One region of the Limnohabitans sp. INBF003 genome, then DNA from elsewhere that is predicted to be linked to it. Evidence: predicted binding sites of a transcription regulator. Region 1 holds the regulator's gene; each other region holds the start of a gene.

Region 1 (7,736 bases):
CAGTGGTGAAGCTGCCAAGAACGTACTTCGCGATACCAACGGGAACGTCATCGCCAAGAACATCAACATCACGGGTGCGGGTCTTTCAGGTGCGGATGTCCTGAATTACGACTTGGCGAGCACCACCGGTTTGGCAACTGCCCAAATCACCCCCGCTTCGTTGGTCATTTCCGGCATCGTCGGCACAGACAAGACTTACGACAAAACAACCATCGATACGCTGAACGTCGCGAATCTCCAGAAAAACGGCCTGGTGAGCGGCGATACCGTCACGGTCAACGCCACCGGCGCCTTTGCCGAGTACAACGCCAGCCTAGGTAAAGCGGTGATGATCAGCAGCAGCTACTCTGGCGCAGATGCAGGCAACTACACCATCACCGGCCAGACGGGCACGACTGCCTCGATCTTCAAGCGCGAGGTGACTGTCTCGGCTGCTGGCGGCATCAGCAAAGTGTATGACGGCACCACGGACATGAACGGTGTCAGCATCACCGTGGCTGCGGTCAACGGCGTCGCAGCATCCGGCGTGGTGACTGGTGACACGGTCAGCGTGTCCGGCGCGGGTAGCTTCAGCTCGGCGAATGTCAGCCGGGATGCAAATGACAATGTGCTCGCCAACAAGAGCTACACCTTGGCCGATCTGCAACTGAGTGGTACTTCTGCGAGCAACTACATGATCGTCGGCGGTGCCACCAGCATCACTGGCAGCGACGGGCGCATTGATCCGAAAACACTCACGCTGACTGGCTTTGCCGCTGACAACAAGGTGTATGACGGCACCGTTGCGGCTACCGTTGCTAATGCGGGGTCGCTCAGTGGTGTTGTGGGCACAGATGCAGTCAACTTCAACCACAGTAATGCCACATTCAGCAGCAAGTCTGCAGCAGACAACAAGACGGTGACCCTCAACGGAATTTCTCTGAGCGGGGGTGATATCAGCAACTACACCCTCTCAAGCAACCCGGTGACCACCTTGGCCAGCATCCACCAAGCCTCACTCACGGTGACCGCTAATGCCGACACCAAGACCTACGACGGCACCTTGGCTGCGAGCGGTACAGGCACCGTTGGTGCATTGGCCGGTGCTGGCGATACGGTCAACTCGGCGGGTTCTCAGGCTTTCACCGACAAAAACGCTGGCATCGGCAACAAGACCGTGCAAGCATCGGGCGTCACCCTCAAGGACGCCAGTGGTGCCGACATGACCAGCAACTACGCCATCAGCTATGTCGACAACACCACCAGCACCATCAACAAGGCCACGCTGACCGTCACTGGCACCAGCGTCGCAAACAAGGTCTACGACGGCACCACCACAGCCTCACTCAGCGGCGGAATCCTGGTGGGGGTCGTGGGCACTGAGGACGTCACGCTAATGCAAGCTGGCACCTTTGCAGACAAGAACGTCGACACCGGCAAGGTCGTGACGGCAGCGGACACGGTTGGCGGCACGGATGTGGGCAACTACACGTTGACGCAACCCACGGGCCTGAGCGCCAACATCACGCCGAAGGCGATCACGGTCAGCGGCATCACGGCGGCGGGCAAAGTCTATGACGGCAGCACAAGCGCGGCCGTGAATGCCTCGAATGCCTCTGGCTGGTTCAGCGGCGATCAGGTCACAGTCAACGCCACCGGTGTGTTTGACACACGACACGTCGGCACTGGCAAAACCGTCACATTGAGCAGCAGCTACACCGGCAACGATATAGGCAACTACACCCTCACCGATCAGGCCAGCACCACGGCGGATGTGAGCGCCAAGACCGTCAGCCTGAACCTGGCACCGGTTACCCGCGTCTACAACGGCCAGACCCTGCAGAGTGCCAACACCACAGAGCTGCAGGCACTGGACAGCCAGCTGGGCGTGACAGGTGACAGCGTGTCGGCTGCGACGCTTACTTTTGACAACAAGAACGTGGGCACAGGCAAGAGTGCCGCGCTGAGCTCCGTGAGCCTGAACGACGGCAATGGCGGGCGCAACTACGTTGTGACACTGGGCTCGAACAACACCAGTGCCATCACGCGGCTGAACGCCGTCACCTGGACAGGCGGTTCGTCGGGCAACTGGTTCGACCCGGCCAACTGGGCCGGTGGGGCGGTGCCCGACCTGGCCAACGTGGCCAATGTGGTGATTCCATCTGGCGTGAATGTGTCGTTCAACTCGGCTTCCGCCCAAAGCCCGGTGGATACCTCGGGGGTGGTGAGCCTAGACAGCCTGGGTGCGCAGGGCAGCCTGACGCAAGCCAATGGCACACTCAACATTGGCAGCGGCGGCATGCTGCTGGCCAGCTACACGCAAAGCGGTGGCGCCCTGAACAATGCGGGGACGACCACGGTGACCGACTTCAGCCAGTCTGGTGGCAGCTTCAGCGGCACGGGTGCCATCACCACGGGCAGCCTGACGCAGACTGGCGGCACACTCAATGCCGGTGGCAACCTGACGGTGAGCAATGGTTTTAGCCAGGGCAGCACAGGCAGCATCAACGTGGCAGGCAACACCAGCATCACCGACACCAGCGGTGGGGTGCAGCTGGGCAACTTGAACAGCACGGGCCCCCTGAGCATCATCAGCAACGGTGGCGCGATCACACAGGCCGCGGGTACATCCATCACAGCATTGGACGTCAGCAGCTTGACCGCTTCGACCGGCAGCAACCCGGTGGTGTCTGCTGACATTGTTCTCAGCAACGCCGACAACAACTTCGTGGGTACGGTATCGGCCCATGGTGCGAGCGTCACACTCAACGACATCAACAGCCTTACGCTGGGCAATGTGACCGCTACAAGCACCTTGGCTGCAACAGCTGCCACCGACATCACGTTGGATGGCACCTTGAATACGGCAAGCCTCAGCATAACGGCCACCACCGGCGGCATCAATCAAACCGGCGGCACATTGACTACCACCACCGGCCCAACCCACTTGACGGCGGCCACTGACATCAGTCTGGTCAATGCCAATGACTTCAACGGCACCGTCAATGCTTCTGGGAACAAGGTCACTTTGAACGACGTCAACAGCTTGACACTGGGCAATGTCAACGCTTTGGGTGACGTCAAGCTGAGCAGTTCGGGCGCACTCGACATAGGCAACACCACGGCGGCTGGCAACCTGCTGGCCAACAGTGGCAACGACAACATGACCCAAAGTGGGGCTCTTCGCATCACTGGGCATGGCACTTTCATCGCTGGCGCCGGTGAAATTGTGTTGACAAACGCGGCCAACAGCCTGCCCAACGGCGTGACCGTACAGGCCAGCCGCTACACCATCACTGGCGATACACGCAAGTTGGCTGCTGATGCGGCGGCTACCGTGCAAGGCAGCCAGCCAGCCGGTGCTTCGGGCAGCGCCAGTGCAGCCACCACCACACCTCAACCTTTGGTGTTGTCATCGGTCGCACCGTCTTCCAGCACCGAATCCGCAACAGCTGCTTCGTCTCCGACGGGAGCCAACAGCGCTGGCGTGACCGTTGATCTTCACAACATGGGACAGCAAGACACCCCATTGATGGTTGCCGTCTCTCTGCCCAAGGGCGCGTCGACGGTCGGTACCGGCTTCAGCTTCGAACTGCCCGAGACCGTGAAGGCGATGGCAACGCAGAGCACAGCCCTGCAGATCACCCAGAGCAACGGCAGTCCCCTGCCGTCGTGGCTGAAGTTCGATCAGCAAGGGATGCGCTTTGAGGCCGCTGCCGTGCCCGACAGTGCTCTGCCCATGCAGTTGGTGGTGGCCATGGCCGGTCAGCGCGTGACGGTGGTGATTTCGGAGCGAACAGAATAAGTCGTCGTCCCTGCAAAAACCCTGGACCGTGCGTGAACACTGGCGGTCTCGGGTGACATGTTCTTTCGCCAACATGGTTTGACCCATGCTATCGAAACACGCATATATAAAAAAAGCCACCCGAAGGTGGCTTTTGAAGGATTGGTAGGGCGTCACGGACTTGAACCGTGGACCAAAGGATTATGAGTCCTCTGCTCTAACCAACTGAGCTAACGCCCCAACCGAAGCCGTGATTGTAGTGGCCCGGTCGGCTGCTTATTTGGACTGACTCAGCGCGTTGCTGACCAAACGCGAGGTGATGTTGACGATCTGAATCATCCGGTCGTAGGGCATGCGGGTGGGGCCAATCACGCCCAGGGTGCCCACAATCTGGCCATCCACCTCATAAGGCGCGCTGACGACCGACAGCTCCTGCATGGGCACGATCTGGCTTTCACCGCCTATATAAATGCGCACACCTTCGGCCTGGCTGGACACATCCAGCAAACGCATGAGCTGGGTTTTTTGCTCAAACAGGTCAAACGCCCGGCGCAGGTGGCCCATGTCGCTGGAAAAGTCGCTCACCGACAACAGGTTGCGCTCACCGGCAATCACCACCTCGTTCTGGTCTTCGGCCAGCGCCTCGGTGCTGACCTGAACAGCGGCTTGCATGAGGGTGGCGATTTCGCTTTGCAAACTGACCAGCTCTTGCTGCACCCGGCTGCGCACCTGCTCGATGGCCATGCCGGCGTAGTGGGAGTTGAGGAAATTCGAAGTCTCGATCAGCTGGCTTTGCGAGTAGTCCGTCTCGGTGAACAGGATGCGGTTTTGCACGTCCCCTTCGGGCGAGACGATGATGACCAGCAAACGCCGCTCAGACAGGCGCAAAAACTCGATGTGCCGAAACACCGAGGCCCTGCGCGGCGTCATGACCACGCCCACAAAATGGGACAGGTTCGACAGCAAGTTGGCCGCGCTGGCAATCACCTTTTGCGGCTGGTCCGGCGTGAGCGCCGGGGTCTCCAAACCATCCCTTTGCACCGTGAGCATGGTGTCCACAAACAGGCGGTAACCCCGGCTGGTTGGTATGCGCCCGGCCGAGGTGTGCGGGCTGGCGATCAAGCCCAACTCTTCCAGGTCAGACATCACATTGCGGATGGTGGCGGGCGACAAGTCCAAGCCCGAGGCTTTGGAGAGCGTGCGTGAGCCCACAGGTTGGCCATCCGCGATATAGCGTTCAACCAGCGCTTTGAGCAATAACTTGGCACGATCATCTAGCATCGGTCCATTTTAATGATGTAATTTGCGCATGAGATCCAAATTCCGTCACGTTGCGCTCTTTGGCAAGTACCACACCACCGCCCACGGTGGGGGGCTGGAGAGTTCACGACGGGTTCTGGACGATGTGGCCCAGTTCCTGACACGGCAAGGCTGCGATGTCGTGCTGGACAAAGAAACCGCCCTGCACACCGGCTTGAACCAATACCCCATGCTGGACATGGCCGAGATCGGCAAGCAGTGCGATTTGGGTCTGGTCATTGGCGGCGACGGCACCATGCTGGGCATTGGCCGCCAGATGGCCCGCTACGCCCTGCCGCTGATCGGCATCAACCAGGGGCGGCTGGGCTTCATCACCGACATCCCCATCCAGAGCTACCAGGATGTGCTGCAGCCCATGCTGCAAGGCAATTACCAGACCGAAGACCGCAGCTTGCTGCAAGCGCATGTGCTGCGTGACCAACGCAGCGTCTTCAGCGCACTGGCCATGAACGACGTGGTCGTCAACCGGGGCGGCACCTCGGGCATGGTGGAGCTGCGCGTAGAGGTCGATGGCCGCTTTGTGGCCACCCAACGCGCCGACGGCCTGATCATCGCCACGCCCACGGGCTCGACCGCTTATTCGCTGTCGGTCGGCGGCCCCTTGATGCACCCCTCCATTGGCGGCTGGGTCATGGCGCCCATCGCGCCGCACACCTTGTCCAACCGCCCGATCGTGCTGCCCGAGTCGTCCGAGATCAGCATCGAGATCGTGGCCGGTCGCTATGTCAGCGCCAATTTCGACATGCAATCACTGGCCGAACTCATGCTGGGGGACCGGATCACGGTGCAGCGCTCAGAGCACAAAGTGCGCTTTTTGCACCCCGCAGGCTGGAACTACTTTGACACCTTGCGCAAAAAAATGCACTGGAATGAGGGCGTTTAAGCCGTGGCACTGACGCACATCACTTTGCGCGATTTTGTGATCGTGCACGAACTTGAACTCGATCTGGGCAGCGGCTTCAGCGTGCTGACGGGTGAAACCGGCGCAGGCAAATCCATCCTGATCGATGCCCTGCAACTGGCCCTGGGTGCCCGAGCCGAATCGGGCGTGGTACGCGAAGGTGCCACCCGTTGCGAGGTGTGTGCCGAGTTTGAACCGACGGCCGCCATTCAGGCCTGGCTCGAAGAAGCCGGTTTTGAAGCCACCACCGAATTGCTGCTGCGCCGCACCGTCGACACATCCGGCAAAAGCCGCGCCTGGATCAACGGCAGCCCGGCCACCGCCACACAACTGCGCGAGTTGGGCGAACAACTGCTGGACATTCATGGCCAGCACGCTTGGCAAAGCCTGACCCGCCCTGACGCCGTGCGCGGCCTGCTTGACGCCTACGCAGGCACCGACATCCGCCCGCTCAAAGCCGCCTGGCAAATTTGGCGACAAGCTCAGCAAGCCCTGGCCGACGCGAGCCAAGCGCAAAGCACATTGGCCAACGAGCGCGAGCGGCTGGCCTGGCAAATCGGCGAACTGGAAAAACTCAACCCGGTCTTGGGCGAGTGGCAAGACCTGAGCACCCAACACAGCCGTCTGGCCAATGCGCAGGCCCTGATGGACGGAGCAAACCAGGGCACGCTGCTGCTCGAAGGCGGCGATCACGACAGCGAAGGTGGTGCTTTGCGCCAGTTGACCCGCGCCATCCAGACGCTGCAATCGCTGGGCCAGTTTGAGCCCGAATTCAACGCCCTGGCCGACGTGCTGACCTCCGCCCAAGCCCAGGCCGAAGACGTGGCGCACAGCCTGCACGGTTATTTGCGCAAAACGGATCTGGACCCAGGACACCTGGCCCAGCTCGACGAACGCATGGGCTTGTGGCTGTCACTGGCACGCCGCTACAAAAAAACGCCGGACGAACTGCCGTTGACCCTGCAAACCTGGCGCCAGGAATTGGCCCAACTCGATGCAGCGGCCGATCTGGACAGCCTGCAAAAAGCCGAGCGTGCCGCGCAAGCCGCCTGCATGCAGGAAGCCAAAGCCGTCTCTCGCCAACGCCAGAAAGCCGCCAAACCACTGGCCCAAGCCGTCAGCAGCGCCATGCAACAACTGGGCATGCAAGGCGGACGTTTTGAAGTTCAGCTGCAAGCGCTGGATGCGCCTGCACAGTATGGCCTCGAAGAAGTCAGCTTTCTGGTCGCCGGGCACGAAGGCAGCACGCCGCGCCCGGTGGGCAAAGTGGCCTCGGGGGGCGAGCTGTCACGCATCGCGCTGGCCATTGCGGTCACCACCAGCGAATTGGGCGAGGCGGGCACCCTGATTTTTGACGAAGTCGACTCGGGTGTGGGCGGCGCTGTGGCCGAAACCGTGGGCCGCTTGATGAAACAGCTGGGCCTGCACCGCCAAGTGCTGGCCGTGACCCACCTGCCCCAGGTGGCCGCCTGTGCAGACAAACACTTGCTGGTCAGCAAAGCGGCGAGCAAGGGGCAAGTCAGCAGCCAGGTGCGGGCCGTCACGAGCGAAGAACGTGTGAGCGAAATCGCCCGCATGCTGGGTGGCGAAAAGCTGTCGGCCACCACCTTGGCCCACGCCAGAGAAATGCTGGGCGATGCCCCCTTGAAACCCGCAGGCCGCAAAGCCGCACAGAACTGAGCATGGACATCATCCTGATCACCGGCATGTCCGGCTCCGGCAAATCGGTCGCGTTACACGCACTGGAAGACG
Region 2 (7,736 bases), 1.5 Mb from region 1:
CCGATGCGCGACAAGCGCGCAGCGACGTGGCGTGCAGCGCCTTCAAGTCTTTCACATCCATGTTTGACAAGGACTCGGGTGTGACACGGTAAGCATACGGGTGGGTGCCATACACCGCAGAAGCGAAGTTGTTTTGCACCAGCGTGCCGGGCTGGGTCAAGGACTCGCGCAAGGAGGCCGACATGCGCTCCCGGTCGCGCAGCCAAACGTCTTCTGGAAAAGACGGGTTTGCCATTTGCCGGGCAGCCAAAGCCACCGCCTTGCCCAGCAAATCCGGATAACTCAGGCTGCGCAAGGCAAAACTCAAACGGTCAGCGCTGGCGCTGCTCGAAAAACTGGCGCCCAGATCGGCCCAGGCTTCCCCGATCTGGTTTTCATCGAGCGCCTGTGCATAAGGGCCCTTGTCTGCAAGGGCCGCACGCATGCCGCTCGAAATCTGCCCCGCCATCACCGATGCCAAGCCGGCTTGGGCTGCGGGATCGCGGCGGCTGCCGGCATCCAGGTCAATCTGGACATCGACCATGGGAATGGCGTGACTTTCCACCAAATACACACGGGCACCACTGGCTTGTGTCCAGTGCTGAATCGGCAAAGCGGCTTGCGCCCAACCGGCCGCACACCAGCCCGTGAGCGCCAAAACCGAGTGCACCAGAAAATTTGACATGACCGATGGGTGAGGAATCAAGGTCATTTTGCTTGTGACTTTCATGAAATAACGGTGGCTCAATGCCGAGCGCCGGGAACCGAACGCCGCACACGCGGCTGGCCTGACAAAGGCTGGGGACGCAAAATCGCGACCGTGAGGCTGTCGTCTCCAAAATATTTCTGAGCGACGGTCTGCACCTGTGCTGGCGTCACTTGGCGCAGACGCGAAATCAGTTGCGAACCGTAATCCGGCGGCAAACCCAAAGTCCAGGCGACACCCAATTCACGCCCCTGGTTGAACACCGAGTCGAGTTTGTAAATTTCACTGGCGACCCACTGGGTTTTGACGCGCTGCAATTCCGCTTCGGTCACGCCCTCTGTCGCCACGCGCTGGACCTGGGCACGCAAGGCCACCTCCAGTGCTTCAGGGGTTTGCCCCTTGGCGGGCACACCGTCCAGATAAAAGAACTGAGGGCCTCTGCCCATCAGCCCGTTGTGCGCACCCACGCTGTCAGCCAACCGGTTATCACCTTGGGTCAGGCTGCGCTCCAGCCGTGCGCCGCTGTAACCGTCCAGCACGGCGGCCAGCACCGTCAAAGCCAGGGCATCGTCGTGCTCGGGGGTCACCGCCAGGCTGGCCAAGCGCGGCACCTTGAACGCCAAGGCCACATAAGACTGTTCAGCAGGCGCTTTGAACTCCAAAAGCCGCCGACCTTGTTGTGCAGGCTCTTGCTGGGGCTTGCGGTCTGCAACGGGACGCACGGGGATGGTGCCGTAGTACTTTTCGGCCAAAGCTTTCACTTGCAGCGGGTCTACATCGCCCGCCACCACCACCACCGCATTGGCTGGCGTGTACCACTTGCTATAAAAATCACGCGCATCTTGCGCGGTCATGGCCTCCAAATCGCTCATCCAGCCCACGATGGGGCGACGATAAGGCGATGCCGACAAGGCCGTGGCCGACAGCATTTCGTGCAATTGGGCACGGGGGTTGTCATCGGTGCGCAGGCGACGCTCCTCTTTGACCACCTCCAGCTCCTTGGCAAACTCCGCATCGGGCCACTGGTTGTTGGCAAAGCGGTCCGCCTCTAGGCGCATCACGGCTTCGAGCTGGCCAGAAGGGATTTGCTGGTAATAGCCGGTGTAGTCCTTGGAGGTGAAGGCGTTTTCACGCCCCCCCAACGCGGCCACGCGGCGCGAAAACTCCCCAGCAGCCAGGCTGGGCGTGCCCTTGAACATCATGTGTTCGAGCACATGCGCCACGCCACTGGTGCCGTCCACCTCGTCCATCGAGCCCACACGCACCCAGACCATGTGCACAGCCGTGGGGGCACGACGGTCGGTTTTGACCCACAGCGTCATGCCATTGGCCAGGGTGAAGGTGTGAACTGGCGTGGCCACGCTGCTCGAAGCGCCCGGTGCTGGCCTTGCAAGGCCCGTTGAGACCTGTGCCCCAGCGCTCCAAGGTGCGGCCAGCAAGGCCATGACCAAAGAAATATCCAGAAGAAAGTTCGGTTTCATAGAATGCATGATCCTTGAAATCCACACCATGTTCAGTTTTTTCAAAAAAAAATCCCCTGCCCCAGAGGCCCAATCCGTCTCTGCGCCTTTGTCAGAGCCCACGCAAACGCCTGACGTCAGGGTCGCCACCACAGCCGTGCAGACAGCCGCGGCAGCCAAGCCTGGCACCACGCACGAGACAGAACCCAGCCCATCTGGCAGTGAAAACGTCCCTGCCACCCGCCAAGGTTGGCTGGACCGCCTGAAGGCCGGTCTGCGCAAAACCGGCTCCAGCATCACCACCGTCTTCACCGGCACCCGGATCGACGACGAACTGTATGAAGAGTTGGAAACCGCCTTGTTGATGGCCGACACCGGCGTCAAAGCCACCGAGCATTTGCTGCAAGACCTCAAGCGCCGCGTCAAAGACGCCAAGGCCACCGACCCTTCGCAGGTGAAGACTTTGCTGGCAGATGCCATCACCGACCTGCTGCAACCCTTGCAAAAGCCCCTGGCCATCGGCGACCACCACCCCACCGTGATCATGGTGGCGGGCGTCAACGGCGCGGGCAAAACCACCTCGATTGGCAAACTGACCAAGCACCTGGCCGACGAAGGCCTCAGCGTGCTGCTGGCAGCTGCCGACACCTTCCGCGCAGCAGCCAAGGAGCAACTGGCCGTCTGGGCCAACCGCAACACGGTGGAAATCGTCAGCCAGCAAGGCGGCGACCCGGCGGCAGTGAGCTTTGACGCCGTGACGGCTGGCCGCGCACGGGGCCGCGATGTGGTGCTGGTGGACACTGCAGGCCGTTTGCCGACACAGACTCACCTGATGGAAGAGCTGAAAAAGATCAAGCGCGTGGTGCAAAAAGCCGATGGCACGGCCCCGCACGAAGTGCTGCTGGTGATCGATGGCAACACGGGCCAGAACGCCTTGGCCCAGGTGCGGGCCTTTGACGACACCCTGGGCCTGACGGGCCTGATCGTGACCAAGCTGGACGGCACGGCCAAAGGCGGGGTTTTGTGCGCCATTGCCCGCGAAAAGCCGATTCCTGTGTATTTCATCGGCGTCGGCGAGAAGCTCGAAGACCTGGAAACATTTGACGCCCGCGAATTTGCACAGGCTCTGTTGAGCTGAAACCTGTCCTTTAACGCACAGACATCATGACGCCCTCCTCTCAAAATACGGGAAAACCCTGATTTCAACGCGCCATCAGGGTCAGGCTTAGCACTCTACCCCTTGGAGTGCTAATATCTCGGTATTCTGAAAGGAGTTCTGGTATGAACATTCAAACTGGTTCCCCCGCCACAGCCATCACGCTGAGCAACCCTTGGGCGGTGGTGCCCTCGCTTGGCCACCTCGACGCCTATATTTCTGCGGTTAACCGCATGCCCATGCTCACCCTTGAGGAAGAGCAAGAGGCCGCCTGCCAACTCAAAGCCAACGACGACATCGAAGCCGCCCGCAAACTGGTGCTCTCGCACCTGCGGCTGGTGGTGTCGGTATCGCGCCAATACTTGGGCTACGGCCTGCCTCACGGCGACCTGATCCAGGAAGGCAACGTGGGCCTGATGAAGGCCGTCAAGCGTTTTGACCCAGATCAAGGCGTGCGCCTGGTGAGCTATGCGCTGCACTGGATCAAGGCCGAGATTCACGAGTACATCCTGAAAAACTGGCGCATGGTCAAGGTGGCGACCACCAAGGCCCAGCGCAAGCTGTTTTTCAACCTGCGCTCGATGAAGCAAGGCTTCAAAGCGGATGCCGCAGAAGGCACACACCGGGACACGCTGACGCCTGACCAGGTCGACTCGATGGCGCACAGCCTGAACGTCAAGCGCGAAGAAGTGCTGGAAATGGAAATGCGCATGTCCGGTGGCGATGTGCTGCTGGACCCGTCACCGTCTGACGATGGCGAGCAGGCTTTTGGCCCCATCGCTTACCTGGCCGATGTGAACCACGAACCCACGGCCATGATCGAAGCGCACCAGCGCGATGTGATGGCCAGCGATGGCTTGGCCACGGCACTCAATGCCTTGGACGAACGCAGCCGCCGAATCGTGGAAGAGCGCTGGCTCAAGGTGAACGACAACGGCTCGGGCGGTATGACGCTGCACGACCTGGCCGACGAGTACGGCGTCAGCGCCGAGCGGATTCGCCAAATTGAAGTGGCCGCCATGAAGAAAATGAAAAAGGCCTTGGTCGAATTCGCCTGATCCATTGGCCGAAAGCGGATCCCATCCATACCCGGTCTTGACCGGGTATTTTTTTGGGTACTGTGGCATGGGTCAAGGTGCAAGCCACAAACGCTGTGCGCTAAAGTGCTGAATGTTTTGTTTTCTAGGATTCGGTCATGCCCTTTGACAGGTTTGTTCATTTTTCACACCGCCTTTTTCGCCAAACCGCTTGCGTGGCTCTGGCTTTAGGCTTGGGGTCGGCCTGGTCGGCAGGCTGGCCGAGTCAAACCCTCAAATTGGTGGTGGGTTTCCCAGCAGGCTCCAGCCCCGACTTGACCGCTCGTGCTTTGGCCGAGCCCTTGGCCAAGGCTCTAGGCCAAAACGTGGTGGTCGAGAACAAAGTGGGGGCGGGCGGCAACATCGCTGCCGACTTCGTGGCCAAGTCCACCGACGGGCATACCCTGGGTCTGATGATCAACGGCAACATGACGATTGCCCGCATCCTGAACCCCAAGGTGCCGTACGACCCTCTGAAAGACCTGGCACCGATCAGCCTGATCGGCAAAGCCCCACTGGTCCTCACCGTGCCCGCCAATGCCCCAGGAGCCACTGCAGCAGAGTGGCTGAGCCAGGCCCAAAAGGCAGGCGACAAACTCAGCTATGCCTCACCCGGCGTGGGCACTGTCGCGCATTTGGGCATGGAGCTGCTGAAGACCAAAGCAGGCATCGCCCCCGTGCATGTGCCCTACCCCGGCAATCCGCAAATCATCACCGCCATGATCGGGGGCCAGGTGCAACTGGCCTTGCTGCCACCCGCCATGGCGGCAGCCCAAGTCAAAGGCGGCAAATTGCGCGCCATTGGTGCCACCAGTACTGGACGCAGCCCGGTCGCACCGGAGGTGCCCAGCTTGGCCGAAATCGGTGTGAAAGACTACCAGCTGGAGATCTGGAATGCAGTGGCTGCGCCCGCTTCGATGCCTGCGGCCGTGGCCAGCAAACTGTCGGCTTTGGTCAGCGACATCGTGCGCTCACCCGACATGCGGGCACGTTTGTTCCAGCAAGGCTGGCAAGTGGTGGGCTCATCGCCCGAAGGTTTGCGTAACCGCGTCGATGCAGACACCAAGGCCCTGGGGCAGATCATTCGGAGCCAGAAAATCGAGCAGAACTGACGCCTGCGCACCCCTGAGTCAAATATCAACGGGGTGATGCACCCGGGGCTGGCAACTTTTGCAAAGGCCCCATCGTCGGCGTGAAACTCAGCGGCCCTTGAGCAAGATCTTCACATCGTCGGCCAAGGCGGCTGCGCCACTGCCATGGCGGTTGTACAAGCGCACCCTGCCTTGCGGGTCAAAGCTAAAGCTGCCCGCCGAGTGGTCCATGGTGTAGCTGGTGGGCGTTTTGCCTTCCACCTTTTTGTAGTAAATCTTGAAGTCCTTGGTGACCTTGGGCAACTGGTCAAGCGTCGGGTGCAGGGCCACAAAATCAGGGCCGAAATTGGCCATGTAAGCCTTGAGCAATTCCGGCGTATCGCGCTCCGGGTCCACCGTGATGAAAACACCTTGCAGTTTGTCTGCGTCTGCGCCCAACAGCTGCTTGGCTTCCACCATCTCTTGCAAAGCGGTAGGGCAGACATCAGGGCATTGGGTGTAGCCAAAAAAGACGACGACCACTTTGCCTGCAAAGTCTTTCAGGGTGCGCACCTGGCCGTTGTGGTCGGTCAGCGCCCAGCCCTGGGCATAGTCGGCACCCGTGATGTCCACCCCCTTGAAAGCCGGTTTGTCTTGGCCACAACCACTCACGGCCAACAAGGCCGCCAGGCACAAGGCCCCTAAGCACTGACGTTTGTTCATGTGGATGCTCAGAAAAGGTAATGGTCCACCAGCAACGCGGCAAACAAGGCGCTCAGATGGATCAGTGAAAAACGAAAGGTCTTGCGGGCCAGCTCATCCGAATAAGCCCGGTAAAGCGCGATGGCATAGCCCATGAAGCCGATGCTCAAAACCACGGCCACGCCCAAGTAAAGCCACGAGCTCATGCCATAGACAAATGGCATCAGGCAAGCCGCCATCAGGACCACGGTGTACAGCAGGATTTGCAAGCGGGTGAACTCGTTGCCATGCGTCACGGGCAACATGGGCAGGCCCGACTTGCGGTAATCCTCCACCCGGTACAAAGCCAGTGCCCAAAAATGAGGTGGCGTCCACAGAAAAATGATCAAGAACAAAATCAGGGCTTCGGGGCCGACATCCCCCGTCATGGCCGCCCAGCCCAACACGGGAGGCATGGCGCCACTGGCTCCGCCGATCACAATGTTCTGCGGCGTGAGCGGCTTCAGGATCACGGTGTAAACGATGGCGTAACCCACAAAGGTGGCAAAGGTCAGCCACATGGTCAAAGGGTTGACCATCACATAAAGCACGGCCGAGCCGACTGCGCACAACAGACCCGAAAACAGCAAGGCCTGGCGGTCACTCAACTCCCCTTTGGCCGTCGGGCGCCAAGCCGTTCGTTTCATTTTGGCGTCAATGGTTTTCTCGACCAGACAGTTGAAGGCCGCCGCCGCACCCGCCACCAGCCAGATGCCCACGCAGGCCCAAAGACCCAGCAACAGCTCTTGCGGGCCTGGCGCACCGGGCACAGCCAGCACCATGCCGATCAGTGCGCAAAACACGATCAGTTGGACCACACGGGGTTTGGTCAGCGCGTAATACTGACGCCAAGTCGAAAGAGAAGCAGTCGCAGCAGTCATGCAGCAGGCCTTGAATCAAAAGAGGGATGCACCGCATGGGGCGGCACATCAGAAACCACAAAAATACCCGACCGGCTGATGCCGAGCGCCCAGGTCAATGACACCACCATGGCCGCAGCCCCACCGGTGTGCAACACCGCCGCAATCAATGGCCACTCGAACACCACATTGCTCACGCCGGTGAGCAATTGCAATGCCGACAAAGCCAACAAGACCTGTCCTGCGTGCCGCATGCCCGGCACTTGGCGCAAACGCCAACCCACCGCCACCAACACCGCCAGCACCAGCCAAGCCGCACTGCGGTGCACAAAGTGAAGTGCAGACAAAGCCGCGAATGGCAAGATTTGACCGTCTGCAGCGAGGCCCAATTCGCGCCACAACGCGAAGCCTTGCAGGTTCATTTCAGGAATCCACTGGCCGTTGCAGGTCGGAAAGTCCGGGCATGCCAGTACGGCGTAGTTGGTGCTGACCCATCCGCCCAAGGCAATTTGCACCCAGAGCAACGCGAAAGCCAGCCACAAACCCTTGCGCAAGCCCTGGGGCACGGTGCGGGATTGCCAGCCTTCGTAACGAACCGCTTGCGCCATAAGCAAAGCCAACAAGCCGATCCCCAACATCAGATGCAAAGTCACGATGGCTGGAAAAAGCTTCATGGTGACCGTCAGGG
Region 3 (7,736 bases), 260 kb from region 1:
CGCCGCCGGGCGTGACCGGGGCCGGACGCCCCTACAAGCCGGTGGTCACCCTGAACGGCTGGACCTTGCCCTTTCGCATGAAGGACGGCGTGAAAGAGTTCCACCTGGTGGCCGAGCCGGTGGTGCGCGAAATGGCACCGGGCTTTGTCGTCAACATGTGGGGCTACAACGGCCAAAGCCCGGGCCCGACGATCGAGGTGGTCGAGGGCGACAAGGTGCGGATTTTTGTGACCAACAAATTGCCCGAGCACACCACCGTGCATTGGCACGGCCAGCGTCTGCCCAATGGCATGGATGGCGTAGGGGGCTTGAACCAAAAGCAGATTCCCGTGGGCAAGACCTTTGTCTATGAGTTTGTGGCGCGCAGGCCGGGCACCTTCATGTACCACCCGCATGCCGATGAGATGACGCAAATGGCCATGGGCATGATGGGCCTGTGGATCACCCACCCCAAGGCCAAGCACCCGCTGATCGCCGAGGTGGACCGTGATTACGCCTTCTTGCTCAATTCATTCGACGTGACCCCGGGTGCCAAAACGCCCAACGTGAACACCATGCTGGACCAGAACATCTGGAGCTGGAACAGCCGCGTGTTTCCGGGCATCAGCCCGCTGGTGGCGTGCCTGAACGACCGGGTGCGGGTGCGTGTGGGCAACCTGACCATGACCAACCACCCGGTGCACATCCACGGCATCGAGTTCGAGGTGACGGGCACCGACGGCGGCCCTGTGCCCAAAACGGCGCGCTGGCCCGAGGTGACCACCGACGTGGCTGTGGGCCAGATGCGGCAGCTGGAGTTCATCGCCGACGAGCCCGGCGACTGGGCCATGCACTGCCACAAGAGCCACCACACCATGGGCGCCATGGGGCACGATGTGCCCACCATGATCGGCGTGGACCATCGGGGCCTGGTGCAAAAAATCGGCAAACTCATCCCCGACTACATGCTCATGGGCGAACGCGGCATGGCCGACATGGGCGAGATGGAAATGGAACTGCCCGAGAACACCTTCCCGATGATGACCGGCACTGGCCCTTACGGCCCCATCGAGATGGGCGGTATGTTCACCACGCTCAAGGTGCGGGCCGACCAGAAGCCGGGCGACTACAGCGACCCGGGCGATTACAAGCCACCGGCGGGCACGCAGGCCTATGAATACACCGGCCCGGCGGCGGCCACGCCCCGTGCACCGGATGCGGCCTCCACGCCGACTGCGGCACCTGCTGGCCACGTGCGCAAACCCGAAAACCACAAACACCACTGAGTGGTGCCCTTTACCCACGCACCTGTATGCCTGTTTATTTTCAAGGACATGTCATGAACCGTTTGTTGACCGCATTGCTGCTGAGCACGGGCTTGCTGACCCTGTTGGCCCAGCCCATGGCCCACGCACACTCACCTGCTGCCCACCAAGGCCACCACGCCAAAATGCAGGAGGCCACGCCTGCCGAGCATGCCGAGCAAAAAGACTGGGGCATCGCAGGCGATCCGAAAAAAGCCAAGCGCAGCATCCAGATCCGCATGAGCGACGACATGCGTTTCGCGCCCAAAGAGATTCAGGTCAAGCTGGGCGAGACCGTGCGCTTGGTCGCGGTGAACGCGGGCAAGGTCTTGCACGAGATCGTGATCGGCACGCCGCAAGAGCTCAAGGCGCATGCCGAGATGATGAAAAAACACCCCGGCATGGAACACGACGAGCCCTACATGGCGCATGTGAACGCAGGCCAAAAAGGTGCCATCGTCTGGACCTTCAACCGCGCGGGCACGTTTGAATTCGCCTGCCTGATCCCCGGCCATTTCGAGGCGGGCATGATCGGCCGCATCACCGTCAAGTAACAGGAGAAGTGCCATGCAAAGACGTCAATGGCTCCAGGCCGCAGCCCTCGTGGGGCTCACGGCCACCGGCTTTCACCGCACTGCGCTGGCGCAGGCCACCACGGTGCAGGTCTGGAAAGACCCCAACTGCGGCTGTTGCCACCTGTGGGTCGAGCACCTGCAGGCCGGTGGTTTCAAGGTCGAGGTGCGCGACGTGGGCAACACCGCTGCGCGCAAACGATTGGGCATGCCCGAAAAACTGGGCTCCTGCCACACCGCCACCGTGGGCGGCTACGTCATCGAGGGCCATGTGCCCGCCACCGACATCCACCGCCTGCTCAAAGAGCGGCCTGTCGCACTGGGCTTGTCGGTGCCCGGCATGCCCATGGGCAGCCCGGGCATGGACGGCCCCGAATACAAAGGCCGCAAAGACGCCTACGCCGTGCTGCTGGTGCAAAAAGACGGCAGTGCCCAAAGCTTTCAACGCTACCCGGGCCAAGGCCGCATGGCGCAGCGCGGTGGCGTGCAGCGGGTGAGCGATGCGGCAGTGAGCTTGCCCTGGGTCACGGCCGAAGTGCGGCGCATCGACAAGGCGGCTGGCAAGGTGGCGCTCAAGCACGGCGAGATCCCGAATCTGGACATGCCGCCCATGAGCATGGTGTTTCAGGTGAAAAATCCGGTTCAGCTCAATGCCTTGCAAGTGGGCCAAAAGGTGCGCTTTCAGGCGGTGCAGGAAAACGGCGCTTACTGGGTGGTGCAGATCGAGGCAGCGGCCCTTTGACGTTGGGCACCAAGGGGCGCTGATTTTCGGGTTGGCCCGAGTTCAGTGGCTTTGATAACTGTTCTGTTGAAGCTGTTTTCGATAATCAATATTGAAAATACCAACAGAGGAGATGGATGTGCTGAACAGTGCTGCGGCCATTGGCGTTATCTTGGGATCAGCGTGGTTTGCCGCTGTGCCAGAACCCACCTCAGTCAACAAAGAAACCGTGAGCGTTTCCTACATGACCGATGTGCACAACAAAGAATGGGACCTTTCCCTGACAAAAGACAAAAGCGCCATCGATGCGTCTTACCAGTCCAAACCGACCCGTTTTTATGGCCTGAGATACGGTGCTTCGGCCATGCTGAATGCCCAAGGTACTTACATGTTAGGCCCAGGCATCGGCAAAACCATCGATGTCAAAGGTTTTGACATGACGCTGTTCATTTACCCCTCTTATTCGGTCATCAAGGGTGATGACCGCGTTCGTTCATTGAGTGGCAGTTTTAACTTCCGGACAACATTTGATGTCACGTATCGCCTCAACGAGAAGACGAAGTTGGGCATTGGCCTGATGCACATCAGCAATGGCGGCTACAAAGAGCCTAATCACGGGCTGGAAGCTGTTCGACTGACTTTGGGGCGCGACTTTTGAAGCATGGGTCAGTGGCGTTCATTCCGGACTCAGCCAGTCGGCGCAAAAAAGCCCCGCAAGACTTGCATCTTGCGGGGCTTTGTTTTGGGCCGGGCGAGGGCGCAAACCCTCAGTCCGGACAGCCGGGCAATTACATGCCCATGCCGCCCATACCACCCATGCCGCCCATGTCAGGCATGCCGCCAGCGCCGGATTCTTCTTTCGGTGCTTCGGAAACCATGCACTCGGTGGTCAACATCAAAGAGGCCACAGACGCTGCGTTTTGCAAGGCAGTGCGTGTCACTTTGGTGGGGTCCAAGATGCCCATTTCGATCATGTCGCCGTAGGTGTCGTTGGCAGCGTTGAAGCCGTAGTTGCCTTTGCCTGCCAATACAGCGTTCACCACAACAGATGGCTCGCCACCAGCGTTGTAAACGATTTCGCGCAAGGGGGCTTCGATGGCTTTCAACACCAGTTTGATACCGGCGTCTTGGTCAGCGTTGTCACCTTTGATGGTGCCAGCCGTTTGACGTGCACGCAGCAATGCCACGCCGCCGCCAGCCACGATGCCTTCTTCCACAGCAGCGCGGGTGGCGTGCAATGCATCTTCCACGCGGGCTTTTTTCTCTTTCATTTCGACTTCGGTGGCAGCGCCGACCTTGATCACGGCCACACCGCCAGCCAACTTGGCCACGCGCTCTTGCAGCTTTTCGCGGTCGTAGTCAGAAGTGGCTTCTTCGATTTGCACGCGCACTTGCTTGACGCGGGCTTCGATGTCGCCAGCAGCACCAGCGCCGTCGATGATGATGGTGTTTTCCTTGCCCACTTCGATGCGCTTGGCTTGACCCAGATCGGCCAAAGTCACTTTTTCGAGGGTCAGGCCCACTTCTTCAGCGATCACTTTGCCGCCGGTCAGTATGGCGATGTCTTCCAGCATGGCTTTGCGACGGTCACCAAAGCCAGGGGCTTTCACGGCGACAACCTTCAAGATGCCACGGATGGTGTTCACAACCAGAGTCGCCAAGGCTTCGCCTTCGACTTCTTCGGCAATGATCAGCAAAGGACGGCCAGCTTTGGCAACGGCTTCCAGTGTGGGCAGCAGATCGCGGATGTTGCTGATCTTCTTGTCGAACAACAACACGAAGGGGTTGTCCAGCAAAGCGGCTTGCTTTTCGGGGTTGTTGATGAAGTAAGGCGACAGGTAGCCGCGGTCGAACTGCATGCCTTCAACGACGTCGAGTTCGTTGTTCAGGCTCTTGCCGTCTTCCACGGTGATCACGCCTTCTTTGCCCACTTTGTCCATGGCGTTGGCGATGATTTCGCCGATGCTGGTGTCGCTGTTGGCAGAGATTGAACCGACTTGGGCGATTTCTTTGCTGGTTGTCGTAGCCTTGGTGGCCTTCTTCAGCTCTTCGATCAAAGCAGTCACTGCTTTGTCGATGCCGCGCTTCAGGTCCATCGGGTTCATGCCAGCGGCCACGTACTTCATGCCTTCGCGCACGATGGCTTGGGCCAGCACGGTGGCGGTGGTGGTGCCGTCACCAGCGTTGTCAGAAGTCTTGGAAGCGACTTCCTTGACCATCTGAGCGCCCATGTTTTGCAGCTTGTCTTTGAGTTCGATTTCCTTGGCCACGGACACACCGTCCTTGGTCACGGTGGGGGCGCCGAACGAGCGCTCCAGAACCACGTTGCGGCCTTTAGGGCCCAAAGTCACTTTGACCGCATTGGCCAAAATGTTCACGCCTTCAACCATGCGTGCGCGGGCTTCGCCGCCGAAAATTACGTCTTTTGCTGCCATTTTGATAGCTCCTAATGCTTGAAATTATTTAATCGGTTGAGGACAGGGCGAACGGGCGCTTCGCGCGTCGTTCGGACTGTCCCGCAAGTTATTCAACTACCGCGAACAGGTCTTCTTCTTTCATGACCAACAGCTCGTCGCCTTCGACCTTGACGGTCTGGCCGCTGTACTTGCCGAACAACACGCGGTCGCCGACTTTGACGCTCAGGGCTTTGGTCTCGCCTTTGTCGTTGGTTTTGCCAGGGCCGACGGCCAGGACTTCACCTTGATCGGGCTTTTCAGCAGCCGAATCGGGGATCACGATGCCCGAGGCTGTTTTGGTTTCGCTTTCGATACGCTTGACGATCACGCGATCGCCCAAAGGACGCAGTTTCATGGAATCTCCTGGATTTGAAACAAGGGTTGAAAAACAAAAGCACCAGAAAAACAGGTGCTGCTGAAATCTGAGGCGGAATGACTGTTAGCACTCGCTGCCTTCGAGTGCTAATGATAAGGGCATTTGCCCCTATTTCAAGTGCCAGGCATTTTTTACTGGCTGGTCGGGCGGTGTGTGGCTGTCTCGCTGACGTGGGCGCTGCCCAGCATGTAGCCATAGACCAGATCGGTGCTGATGTCACCGTCAAACAGGTTGATCTTTTGGGCCAGATGCAAGGGGCTGCCCGAGGGCAGGTGCGCGCTGTTGTAGACCACGATGTGGGCGGTTTGCATCAAAGTGTCTTGCAGGTGCAGCGGCGCATTGTGCAGCCACGGAATTCGGGCATCGATGAAAAAAGTCCCCACATGCTGGTGAATGCCCATCAAATCCAGCGGGTGGGTGACCAGCTTGACATGGTCCCATTGCCCCAACTGGCCCAAAGCGGGTGGGACGTGTGCGCTGTCGTGCAGGATGCAGATCAGTGGCTTTTCGGGTGCTGCCTGCGGGCCCGAGAAGCCTTGCTGTTTGCAATATTGGGCGAGGGATGACGACAGGATTCGCCGGTGCCCGCCTTGGGTGACATAGGCCTTGAAGATGCCGTTTTCCACCATGCGCTGAACAGTGCCCACCGACAAGCCCAGTATCTTGGCGGCTTGGCTGGTGCTGAAATAGGCTTGGTTGATGCTGCTGTTTTTCATCGTGAATTCCTCAAGAGGGCCACAGAGGGTGAGGTTTGAATTTTTTGGGCTGTTTGGATGTTATGGCCCGTTTGGCCGCTGTGGCGGGGCGTGAACCGGTAGCGCGGTGAACAAAAACAGGTAGCCCCGCCAAGGGGGGCTGGGCAGCGGGGCGGCATTTGTCGGGTGCGCAAGTCCTTGCCTTGTGCCTCGTTGTGGGGACGTGTGTCAGTTCAGGGCAAAATCACCCCCCATGTTGAGTTGGTTCCGCTTTTTTTCCCGTTGGCCTTTGTGGGCCCTGCACGCCATGGGCAGCGTGGGGGGCTGGCTGGCCTGGTGTTTTTCGGGAAGCTACAGACGCCGTTTTCTGAGCAATGTGCGTCAGGCGGGCTTGGGGTGGCGCACGGTGCTGCGCGCCGTAGGACAAGCCGGGCGCATGTCGGCCGAGCTGCCGCGTTTGTGGCTGGGCCGCACGCCACACCTGGCGTGGGCCGATGACCGCGCTGCGGTAGAGGCTTATGCCACTGGCCAAGGTGTGTTGTTCTTGACGCCGCACATGGGTTGCTTCGAAATCACGGCCCAGGCCTTGGCGCTGCGCTTTTCAGCGCAACACGGGCCTTTGACGGTGTTGTACCGCCCCGCCCGCCATGCCGGTTTGGGCGAAGTCATGGGCTTGGCGCGGCAACGCCCGGGTCTGGAAGCGGTGCCCACCACTTTGGCGGGCGTTCGGCAAATGATCAAGGCTTTGCGTTCGGGGCGCGCTGTGGGTTTGTTACCCGACCAGGTGCCGCCCGAGGGCATGGGGCAGTGGGCGCCATTCTTTGGCCAACCGGCTTACACCATGACCTTGGCCGCCCGACTGGCATTGCAAACCGGCGCGCGGGTGGTGCTGATCTGGGGTGAGCGCTTGTCCTGGGGGCGCGGTTACCGTTTGCACACCCAGCCGCTGGGCCATGCCCTTTCAGACGATCTGGACACCGCCGTGGTCCAGATCAACCAAGCCATGGAGTCGTTGATCCTGCAGTGCCCATCGCAGTACATCTGGGGCTATGCCCGTTACAAACATCCCCGATCTGCGTCGGCCTGATCTGTTGAACACATGGTGAATTTGCTGATTGCTTTCATGCGCTTGTGCGCGCGCCTGCCCTTGTCTTGGGTCAGGGCGCTGGGGGTCGGGTTGGGCTGGTTGTTGTGGCACGTGGCACGGGAGCGGCGGCACATTGTCAGGGTCAATTTGCGCTTGTGCATGCCCGAGTTGTCGGAGGCAGAGCTGCAGGTGCTGGCTTATCGCCACTTTTTGGCCTTCGGGCAGTCGGTGCTGGACCGCTCCTGGTTGTGGGATGCGCCGGAGGCGGTGGCGCGCGGCCGACTGCGGTACGTGGGCGATCTGGACGCCTTGACCGCCCCAGGGCCGCTGGTGGTTTTTGCCCCGCATTTTGTGGGGCTGGATGCCGGCGGTCTGGCGGTGGGCTGGTGTGTGCCGCGCAACGTGGCCTTCATCTTCGTCAAACAGTCCAACCCGAAGGTGGAAGCCTGGGTCCGGCATGGCCGTGAGCGTTCGGGCAATGCGCGACCTTATTTCAGACACGAAGGGGTGCGGCAGATATTGGCAGGGCTCAAAAAGGGTGAGCCT

The links. Region 1 encodes HrcA, which represses chaperone genes, less so after heat shock. Its sites were predicted from a motif close to TTAGCACTCNNNNNNNNNGAGTGCTAA; they were not measured.
Region 2: the regulator HrcA is predicted to act here: its motif matches at 3,371-3,397, upstream of rpoH (RNA polymerase sigma factor RpoH).
Region 3: the regulator HrcA is predicted to act here: its motif matches at 5,472-5,498, upstream of groES (co-chaperone GroES).

Annotation. Positions count from the first base shown of each region.
Region 1 is NZ_AP029222.1:574,724-582,459, reverse strand. Features, by position in the region: gene ACZ5VE_RS02815 (YDG domain-containing protein) at 1-3,784, shown strand, start outside; tRNA gene ACZ5VE_RS02810 (tRNA-Ile) at 3,927-4,003, opposite strand; gene hrcA (heat-inducible transcriptional repressor HrcA) at 4,040-5,044, opposite strand; gene ACZ5VE_RS02800 (NAD kinase) at 5,073-5,966, shown strand; gene recN (DNA repair protein RecN) at 5,970-7,664, shown strand; gene rapZ (RNase adapter RapZ) at 7,661-7,736, shown strand, end outside.
Region 2 is NZ_AP029222.1:2,491,024-2,498,759, forward strand. Features, by position in the region: gene ACZ5VE_RS11385 (M16 family metallopeptidase) at 1-664, opposite strand, end outside; gene ACZ5VE_RS11390 (M16 family metallopeptidase) at 724-2,166, opposite strand; gene ftsY (signal recognition particle-docking protein FtsY) at 2,195-3,283, shown strand; gene rpoH (RNA polymerase sigma factor RpoH) at 3,427-4,359, shown strand; gene ACZ5VE_RS11405 (Bug family tripartite tricarboxylate transporter substrate binding protein) at 4,497-5,489, shown strand; gene ACZ5VE_RS11410 (SCO family protein) at 5,577-6,170, opposite strand; gene cyoE (heme o synthase) at 6,179-7,069, opposite strand; gene ACZ5VE_RS11420 (COX15/CtaA family protein) at 7,066-7,736, opposite strand, start outside.
Region 3 is NZ_AP029222.1:310,167-317,902, forward strand. Features, by position in the region: gene ACZ5VE_RS01480 (multicopper oxidase family protein) at 1-1,265, shown strand, start outside; gene ACZ5VE_RS01485 (cupredoxin domain-containing protein) at 1,319-1,837, shown strand; gene ACZ5VE_RS01490 (DUF411 domain-containing protein) at 1,851-2,597, shown strand; gene ACZ5VE_RS01495 (acyloxyacyl hydrolase) at 2,716-3,234, shown strand; gene groL (chaperonin GroEL) at 3,365-5,011, opposite strand; gene groES (co-chaperone GroES) at 5,100-5,387, opposite strand; gene ACZ5VE_RS01510 (helix-turn-helix domain-containing protein) at 5,540-6,124, opposite strand; gene ACZ5VE_RS01515 (lysophospholipid acyltransferase family protein) at 6,357-7,190, shown strand; gene ACZ5VE_RS01520 (LpxL/LpxP family acyltransferase) at 7,203-7,736, shown strand, end outside.